Regions from separate parts of the Streptomyces malaysiensis subsp. malaysiensis genome, predicted to be linked through region 2. Evidence: predicted binding sites of a transcription regulator. Region 2 holds the regulator's gene; the other holds the start of a gene.
What was found. The regulator HrcA, encoded in region 2, represses chaperone genes, less so after heat shock. The targets are predictions, from matches to a motif close to TTNGCACTCNGNNNNNCNGAGTGCNAA.
Positions count from the first base shown of each region.

Region 1: the regulator HrcA is predicted to act here: its motif matches at 2,508-2,534, upstream of AB0E24_RS04020 (FmdB family zinc ribbon protein).

Region 1 covers NZ_JBEZNG010000001.1:906,918-911,644, reverse strand. Annotated here, with positions in the region: gene mscL (large conductance mechanosensitive channel protein MscL) at 1-63, opposite strand, end outside; gene AB0E24_RS04030 (hypothetical protein) at 196-930, opposite strand; gene AB0E24_RS04025 (S-methyl-5'-thioadenosine phosphorylase) at 1,123-1,968, opposite strand; gene AB0E24_RS04020 (FmdB family zinc ribbon protein) at 2,129-2,497, opposite strand; gene AB0E24_RS04015 (potassium/proton antiporter) at 2,645-4,150, opposite strand; gene AB0E24_RS04010 (penicillin acylase family protein) at 4,386-4,727, shown strand, end outside.
Region 2 covers NZ_JBEZNG010000006.1:351,223-355,949, forward strand. Annotated here, with positions in the region: gene AB0E24_RS15965 (nitronate monooxygenase) at 1-593, opposite strand, end outside; gene dnaJ (molecular chaperone DnaJ) at 897-2,033, opposite strand; gene hrcA (heat-inducible transcriptional repressor HrcA) at 2,034-3,050, opposite strand; gene AB0E24_RS15980 (MBL fold metallo-hydrolase) at 3,215-3,937, shown strand; gene AB0E24_RS15985 (DUF3097 domain-containing protein) at 4,141-4,727, shown strand, end outside.

The DNA.
Region 1 (4,727 bases), on a different contig from region 2:
GACGACCGCGACAGCGAGGTCGATCACATTGCCGCGCATCAGGAAGGCTTTGAACCCTTCCATGACGCTCTTCTTCTCCTCGGCCACCTTCTCTTGGCTCACCCCACTGCCTCTCTTTCGCCGCGTCGGTGCGGGAGCGGACGGTTTCGCAACCTACACCCGCAGGTGAGCGGGGCATCAGGGGAGTCGGGGGAGTCAGCGACGGCATAGCGTCACCGCCAATCGGGAACCGGCCGCGGCCCCGGCCAGCGCGGTGGCGTCCGCTCGCGGCACCGTCAGCACCACCAGCGCCCCGCCGCCGCTCGCGCCTCCGTACTGCACGCCGCCGTCGTCCACGGTCCCGTCACCGCTCGGATCCTTGTCCGCACCGGCCTCCGGCGCACCGCCGTCGGCTGCGCCGCCCTCGGCTGCGCCGCCCTCGGCTGCGCCGCCCTCGGCTGCGCCGCCCGTCGCGCGGCCGCTCCGCGAGCCGGGCACCTCGGTCACCCGGACCCCATGCGCGACCACCCGCGCCGCGGCGCCGGACGACCGGGCTCCTGCGGCGTCCGGAAGCGGTGTGGCCAGCACATCCACCCGGTCGCCGGGGTGCAGCAGCCGCACTGCGGCCGCATCGGCGATCCGGACCGGCGCCGACACCATGGCGGGGCGCGGGCCGCCTCGCCGTTCCTCGCCCGCGGGGGCGGGCGCTCGCGAGGACACCGCGTCCGTATGCCCACGGCCGGGCGGTGCCGCGGCCGCGAGCGCGGCGGCCGTCAGCGCCAGCCCGGCCGCCATCGCTCGGCGCCGCCGCCGCACGGCCCGCCGCAGCCCGAACTCACGGGCGCGCCCGGTGCGCACCGGATCGAAGCACGGCACCGCACGGGCCGGGGGAGCGGAGCGGGGCAACGCGAGGGAGCGGGGCAACGCGAGGTTGGGGGACGGATGGGACATGGCACATCACCGCCTGCCGTGAGGGTCCGGGTGCTTCTGGCCCCCTCACCATGCCCACCTCCGCCCGATCCCGCTCGAGCCTGTGGATGGCCACCGGCCTGTGGACAACTCGGTCACCCGGGCGAGCGACACGCGCCCCGAGGCGAGTTCGGACCCGCCCCCGGCGATGACCTCGGCACCTCACCCCCGCGCCTATGGAAGCTCTATCCCCAGGTCCCAGCCGTCGTGGGCATGGGTGCACAGGCAGTCCCGAGTGGAGCTCTCCGGCAGCTTGCCGACCGCGTCGAAGAGCACCTCGCGCAGTCGGCCCACGTTCTCCCCGAAGACCTTCAGCACCTCGGTGTGGGTGACGCCCTCGCCGGTCTCCACGCCCGCGTCCAGGTCGGTGACCAGTGTCAACGACGTGTAGCAGAGCCCCAGTTCGCGTGCGAGCACCGCCTCCGGGTGGCCCGTCATGCCGACCACCGACCAGCCCTGCGCCGCATGCCAGCGCGATTCGGCCCGGGTGGAGAAGCGCGGCCCCTCGATCACGCACATCGTCCCGCCGTCCACCGGCTCCCAGTCGCGTCCGCGCGCCGCCTCCACGGCCGCCTTTCGGCCCACCGGGCAGTACGGGTCCGCGAAGGTGGTGTGCACCACATTCGGAATCCGGCCGTCCGGCAGCGCCTCGCCGTCGAAGTAGGTCTGCGTACGCGCCTTGGTGCGGTCGACCAGTTGGTCCGGGATGAGCAGCGTCCCAGGTCCGTACTCCGGCTGTAGTCCGCCCACGGCGCACGGGCCGAAGACCTGCCGCACCCCGAGCGAGCGCAGGGCCCAGAGGTTGGCGCGGTAGTTGATGCGGTGCGGTGGCAGATGGTGCTTGCGGCCGTGCCGCGGGAGGAAGGCGACCCGGCGCCCCTCGATGTCGCCGAGGACGAGCGAGTCACTCGGCGCCCCATAGGGAGTTTCCACGGTGATCTCGGTCACGTCGTCGAGGAACGTGTAGAACCCCGATCCCCCGATGACCCCTATGTCTGCTTGCCTGCTGGTCTCGACCATGCGATCACCCTAGCCACCCGCGTCCGCGCGAACGACATACGACGGCGAGCTGAGCGGGGAGGGCGGATGAGGAGCCACCCGCGTCCACGCGAACGACACCCCGCCGCCTCCCGGTGGAGGCGGCGGGGTGTCGATGAAACCGGAGGCCAGGTGGCCGGGATCAGGCGGCCGAGCTCGATGTCGATGTCGTCGAGGACGACGTCGACGACGAAGAAGACGAAGACGTCGAGGAGGAGGACGAGGAAGAGGAGTCCGATGACGAGGACGAATCCGATGACGAGGAGGACGACGAGCTGGAGCTGTCGCTCTTCGCCGCCGACTTGCCGGAACCGCCGCTCGTGCTGCTGGAGGAGGAGCGGCTGTCGTTCCGGTAGAAACCGGAGCCCTTGAAGACGATGCCGACCGCCGAGTACACCTTCTTCAGGCGTCCCTGGCAGTTGGGGCACTCGGTGAGCGCGTCGTCGGTGAACTTCTGCACCGCCTCGAGGCCCTCGCCGCACTCGGTGCACTGGTACTGGTAGGTCGGCACGTTCTTCCTCCTGGCACTCTCACTCGATGAGTGCTAACGACGCTCCATAGTGCAGTATTCCCGCGCGTCAGTCCACTGGGGCGGGACATGGGTGATCGAATCCACCGCCCCGGGCGCGCCCCCAGGCTCCCCGTCCAGCCCCCCCCGTCAGCTCGCTCCCGTGCCGAGCCAGCCGGCCAGTTTGCCGCCCCGGCCCACCGACCGCAGCCGCCGTTCCGCCGCGTCGCGCACCGGGTCCGTGGCCACCACCAGCAGCTCGTCGCCGCGCCGCAGCATGGTCGAGGGCAGCGGTACGAAGCTGGTCCCGTCCCGGACCACCAGGGTGACCGCGGCCCCCGTGGGCAGCCGCAGCTCGCCCACCTCGACGCCGTGCATCTTGGACGCCTGGGGGATCGACACCGACAGCAGATGGCCGCGCAGTCGCTCCAGCGGCGCCGACTCGATGCCCAGGTCGGCCGGCTCGGGCTCCTCGAGCCGTAGCCGGGTGGCGAGCCAGGGCAGTGTCGGCCCCTGGACCAGGGTGTAGACGATCACCAGTACGAAGACGATGTTGAAGATCCGGCGGCTGTCGGGCACGTTGCTGACCATCGGGATCGTGGCCAGCACGATCGGCACCGCCCCGCGCAGCCCGGCCCAGGACAGCAGCGCCTTCTCCCGCCAGGGCAGCCGGAACGGCGCCGTGCTGAGCAGGACCGACACCGGCCGGGCCACCACGGTGAGCACCAGCCCGACCGCGAGGGCGGGCAGCACATCATCGCCCAGCTCATGCGGGGTGACCAGCAGTCCCAGCAGGACGAACATCCCGATCTGGGCGAGCCAGCCCAGCCCCTCGGCGAAGCCGCGGGTCGCCGGCCAGTGCGGCAGCCGTGCGTTGCCCAGGAGGAGGGAGGCGAGGTAGACGGCGAGGAAGCCGGACCCGTGCGCCAGCGAACCGCCCGCATAGGCGATGACGGCGATGGCGACCACCGCGATCGGGTACAGACCGGAGGCGGGCAGTGCCACATGCCGCAGGCCGAAGGCGCCCAGCCAGCCGATCGCGAGACCGACCACCGCGCCGATCGCCAGCTCCAGGGCGATCTCGCCGATCAGGGTGTACCAGGAATCCATGTGGCCCTGGCTGGAGAAGGCGACCACAAGGATCACCACGGGGGCGTCGTTGAAGCCGGACTCGGCCTCCAGGACGCCCGTGAGCCGCTTGGGCAGCGGCACCGTGCGCAGCACCGAGAAGACCGCCGCCGCGTCCGTGGAGGACACCACCGCGCCGATGATCAGCGCCTGCCGCCAGTCCAGTCCCACCACATAGTGCCCCGCAGCAGCGGTGACCCCTACGCTCACCGCGACACCCACGGTGGACAGTACGGCGGCCGTTGGCAGGGCCGGTTTGATCTCGCTCCACTTCGTGCCCAGACCGCCCTCGGCCAGGATCACGACCAGTGCGGTGTAGCCGAGGATCTGTGTGAGCTCGGCGTCGTTGAAGGTGACACCGATCCCGTCCGTGCCGATGGCGACGCCGATGCCGAGATAGATCAGCAGTGTGGGCAGCCCGCTGCGTGTGGAGATCCTTACGGCCGCCACGCCGACGAGCAGGACGAGCGCGCAGATCAACAGCAATTCATTGAGGTGGTGAACAGTCAGGGGCCGACCCTTTCTCACGGGAGCGGAGGGAACGCTGAGAAAGGGTCCCCGCCGACCGGAACTTCATTGCCTTATCTAACATTTTACGGGATCTTGACGCGAGCCTCCGCCGAGAGGTCTTCGCCGAGGTGTACAAGCCCGGCCGATGGCCGGTGCGCGGCGTCCAGTCATGACTCCGCGTAGGGGCGGCGACAGCGCTGCGCCTATGGTTGCTCCAGCACTCCAGGTTCACCCTGCCCCTCGAAGGACAGCGATGCCCGCCAACACAACCGGCTCTTCTCCCAAAAAGAAGAAGAGTCGACGTCTCCGCCTGATCGTGATCGCAGTCGTGCTGCTGCTCGTCGGGGGCGTCGGCTACGGCGCGTACTGGAGCGTCAGTACAGTCCGTGCCTCATTCCCGGAGACCACGGGATCGCTTCAGCTCAAGGGGCTGTCAAGCCCCGTGCAGGTCAAACGGGACGGCTATGGGATACCCCAGATCTACGCCGGCACCCCCGAGGACCTCTTCCGCGCCCAGGGGTTCGTCCAGGCCCAGGACCGCTTCTGGGAGATGGACGTCCGCCGCCATATGACGGCCGGCCGCCTCTCGGAGATG
Region 2 (4,727 bases):
AGACCGAGCCCGACGCCCATCCCGTCGGCCGCCGGGTCATTGCTGTACGTGCCCTGGTGGCCGCCGGCCTCCACGCCCTGCACACAGACGGCGTCGGCGCCCGCCCACTGGGCGGTCTGCGCCTCGACGGGCGAGGTCACGGTCACGACGGTGCGGGTGCCGACCTTGGCGAGGGCGTCTAGGACCGCGCGGGTCGGGCAGCCGAAGGTGAACGAGACGACCGGTACCGGGTTGTCGAGGAGCACCGCGAGCTTGGCGTCGTACGCGTCGTCGGAGCCCGAGTCCGGGTCGCCGAGCAAGGTCTCGTACCAGGCCGCCTCGCCCACGAGCCGCTCGCCGTAGGCCGCGACGGCGGCCGGGTCGGGGTTGGGCGGCTGCGGCATGAACAGATTGATGCCGAAGGGCCGGTCGGTCAGCCCCCGCAGCTGTTTGATCTCCTCATACATCGCCTCCGGCGTCTTGTAGCCGGCGGCGAGGAATCCGAGACCACCGGCCTCGGAGACGGTGGCGGCGAGCTGCGGGCAGGAGGCTCCACCCGCCATCGGCGCCTGCACGATCGGGTACCGGTGGAGATCGGTCAGCGCGGAGGACATGGCCACATCGTGTCATGCCCTCCGCACGGGCTCACCACCGGATCAGGGGCGTCACGGGACCCTCGGCGGCCCCACCACGGGCCGATCCCGGCCCGGGGCGCCTACCGCCCGTTGAACGCGTCCTTCAAGCGCGAGAACAGCCCCTGCTGCCCCGGCTTGCCGCATCCCCCGGGGGCAACCCCCGTACCCCCGGCCGGAGCGCCTACCGCCCGTTGAACGCGTCCTTCAGCCGCGAGAACAGCCCTTGCTGCCCCGGCTTGCCGCATCCCCCGGGGGCAACCCCCGTACCCCCGGCCGGGGCGCCTACCGCCCGTTGAACGCGTCCTTCAGCCGCGAGAACAGCCCCTGCTGCCCCGGCTTGAATTCGCCGGTCGGGCGCTCCTCGCCGCGCAGCTTGGACAGCCGCCGCAGCAGCTCCTCCTGCTCCGGGTCCAGCTTGGTCGGGGTGGTCACCTCGACATGCACGATCAGATCGCCCCGGCCGCCGCCCCGCAGATGGGTGATGCCGCGCTGGTGCAGCGGGATCGACTGGCCGGACTGGGTGCCGGGCCGGATGTCGACCTCGTCCAGGCCGTCCAGCGTCTCCAGCGGCACCTTGGTGCCCAGCGACGCCGCCGTCATCGGGATGGTCACCGTGCAGTGCATATCGTCGCCGCGCCGCTGGAAGACCGGATGCGGGACCTCGTGGATCTCCACATACAGATCGCCCGCCGGGCCGCCGCCCGGTCCGACCTCGCCCTCACCGGCCAGCTGGATCCTGGTGCCGTTGTCCACACCGGCGGGGATCTTCACCGTCAGGGTGCGCCGCGAGCGGACCCGGCCGTCGCCCGCGCACTCCGGGCACGGGGTCGGCACCACGGTGCCGAAGCCCTGGCACTGCGGGCACGGCCGCGAGGTCATGACCTGGCCCAGGAAGGACCGCGTCACCTGCGAGACCTCACCGCGGCCACGGCACATGTCGCAGGTCTGCGCCGAGGTGCCCGGCGCCGCGCCCTCGCCGCTGCACGTCGTGCAGACGACCGCGGTGTCGACCTGGATGTCCTTGGTGGTGCCGAACGCGGCCTCGTTGAGCTCCACGTCCAGCCGGATCATCGCGTCCTGACCGCGCCGGGTCCTGGAGCGTGGGCCGCGCTGCGAGGCGGTGCCGAAGAAGGCGTCCATGATGTCGGAGAAGTTTCCGAAGCCGGCGCCGCCGAAGCCGCCGGCGCCACCGCCGCCCGCCCCCGACATCGGGTCCCCGCCCAGGTCGTAGACCTGCTTCTTCTGCGGATCCGACAGGACCTCATAAGCGGCGTTGATCTCCTTGAACCGCTCTTGGGTCTTCGGATCCGGGTTCACATCCGGATGCAGCTCGCGTGCGAGCCGGCGGAATGCCTTCTTGATCTGGTCCTGCGAGGCATCACGCGGCACGCCCAGGACTGCGTAGTAGTCCGTCGCCACTTACGACTCCGCCAGGATCTGTCCGACGTAACGTGCCACTGCGCGTACCGCTCCCATCGTTCCGGGGTAGTCCATGCGGGTCGGTCCGACCACGCCGAGTTTGGCGACCGCCTCGTCGCCGGAACCGTAGCCGACCGCGACGACCGAGGTGGCGTTGAGCCCCTCGTGAGCATTCTCATGCCCGATGCGCACGGTCATACCCGAGTCCTTGGCCTCGCCCAGCAGCTTGAGGAGGACGACATGCTCTTCGAGTGCCTCCAGAACGGGCCGGATCGTCAGGGGAAAATCATGCACGAAACGCGTGAGGTTCGCGGTGCCGCCGATCATCAGCCGCTCCTCGGTCTCCTCCACCAGCGTTTCGAGCAATGTTGACAGTACGATCGAGACGGTCCCCCGGTCCTCCTGTTCGAAGGACTCCGGAAGATCCTGCACCAACTGCGGCACATCCGCGAAACGCCGCCCCACGACCCGGCTGTTGAGCCGGGCGCGCAGATCGGCCAGCGAATCCTCGGAGACCGGGGCGGGGCAGTCCACCATGCGCTGCTCGACCCGGCCGGTGTCCGTGATCAACACCAGCATCACCCGGGCCGTGGCCAGCGGCAGCAGCTCCACATGGCGCACCGTCGAGCGGGTCAGCGACGGATACTGCACCACCGCCACCTGCCGGGTCAGCTGCGCCAGCAGCCGGACCGTGCGGCCCACCACATCGTCGAGGTCGACCGCGCCGTCCAGGAAGTTCTGGATGGCCCGCCGCTCCGGGCTGGACAGCGGCTTGACCCCGGCCAGCCTGTCCACGAAGAGGCGGTAGCCCTTGTCCGTGGGGATCCGCCCGGCGCTCGTATGCGGCTGGGCGATGAAACCCTCGTCCTCCAGAGCGGCCATGTCGTTACGCACCGTGGCCGGGGAGACCCCCAGCCGGTGCCGCTCGGTGAGCGCCTTGGAACCGACCGGCTCCTCCGTCCCCACGTAGTCCTGGACAATGGCACGCAGCACTTCGAGTCTGCGTTCGCTGAGCACCCCGCGCACCTCCAGTCCAGCGGTCTCATCAGGTCGTCCGTCTGGCACTCACCGGGCACGAGTGCCAGAGCCCCTCCGCCAGTGTACGGCGGGGTGCGGTGGCATGGGCAAGAGCCGCCGCTGGCAGCAACTCTCCTCCATCCCCGTTGAGCTAGCGTCGCGGTATGGAGACGTGTTGGGAAGAGGCAGGCTGGGAGCGGCTCGCCCCCGGTGTGGCCCGCCGTCGGATGCCGGAGTGGGACGAGACGGTCGGCGTGGTCGTCGGCCGCACCGACATCCTCGTCGTGGACACCGGCGCGACCCTGCGCGCCGGGGCCGAGCTGCGCTCCCTGATCACCCGGCTGACCGGCCGCCGCCCCACCCGGATCGCGCTCACCCATCCGCACTTCGACCACGTCCTGGGCTCGGCCGCCTTCGCGGGCTGCGAGGTGTACGGGGCCACGGGCCTGGACGAGCTGCTGCGCCGTGAGCGGGAGACGCTGCGCGAGGACGCGATCCGCCACGGGGTGGACCGGGACGCCGCCACCGAGGCCGTGGACCACCTGGTCCGCCCGCATCACCTGGTCTCCGGGGAGCTCACCCTCGACCTGGGCGGCCGGCCGGTGCTGCTGGCCAATGTCGGCCCCGGCCACACCGCCCATGACCTGGCCGTTCTGGTGCCCGGCCGACCCGAGGTGGTCTTCTGCGGCGACCTGGTGGAGGAGTCCGGCCCGCCCCAGGCCGGGCCCGACGCCATCCCCGGCCACTGGCCCGCCGCCCTCGACCGGCTGCTCGCCCTCGGCGGCGCGGACGCGGTGTACGTCCCGGGGCACGGCTCGGTCGTGGACGCCGCGTTCGTACGGGCCCAACGCGATGAGCTGGCGGCCCGCTTCGGCGTGTCCGGATAGGCGCTCCGCTGGAAGTGTCGCGATGCGTCGTCGGCCGACTGCGGCGCCGTCGTGGCTGGTCGCCCACGCGGCGGAGCCGCATATCGACACCGCCGCGGCGGAGCCGCACATCGAATCTAGCCGTTCGCCTAGTAGTCCGCCTAGTTGTCCGCTAGTTGTCCGCCTACGGGAGCGGGCGGTCGTCGCGCGCTATCGTCACCCGGATGCGACAGTACGACCCGGATCTGACCCCGCCCTGGAAGCGGCAGCGGCCCGCCCCCGAGGTTCCCGCCGAACCGGACCTCGTGGTGGAGGAGGTCAGCACCGGGTTCTGCGGTGCCGTGATCCGCTGCGAGAAGACCGCCCAGGGCCCGACGGTCACTCTGGAGGACCGCTTCGGCAAACATCGTGTCTTCCCCATGGAGCCGCGCGGTTTCCTGCTCGAGGGGCGTGTCGTCACCCTCGTACGCCCGCGCGCGGCGGCCCCCAGCGCGCCCCGGCGGACGGCCTCGGGGTCGATCGCGGTTCCGGGAGCGCGCGCCAGGGTCGCCCGCGCGGGGCGCATCTACGTCGAGGGACGCCATGACGCGGAGCTGGTGGAGCGGGTCTGGGGCGACGATCTGCGCATCGAGGGCGTCGTCGTGGAGTACCTGGAGGGCGTGGACGACCTGCCCGCCATCGTCGAGGACTTCTCCCCCGGCCCGGACGCCCGCCTCGGCGTCCTGGTCGACCATCTGGTGGCGGGCTCCAAGGAGTCCCGTATCGCCGCGCAGGTGACCGACGAGCATGTGCTGGTCCTCGGCCACCCCTA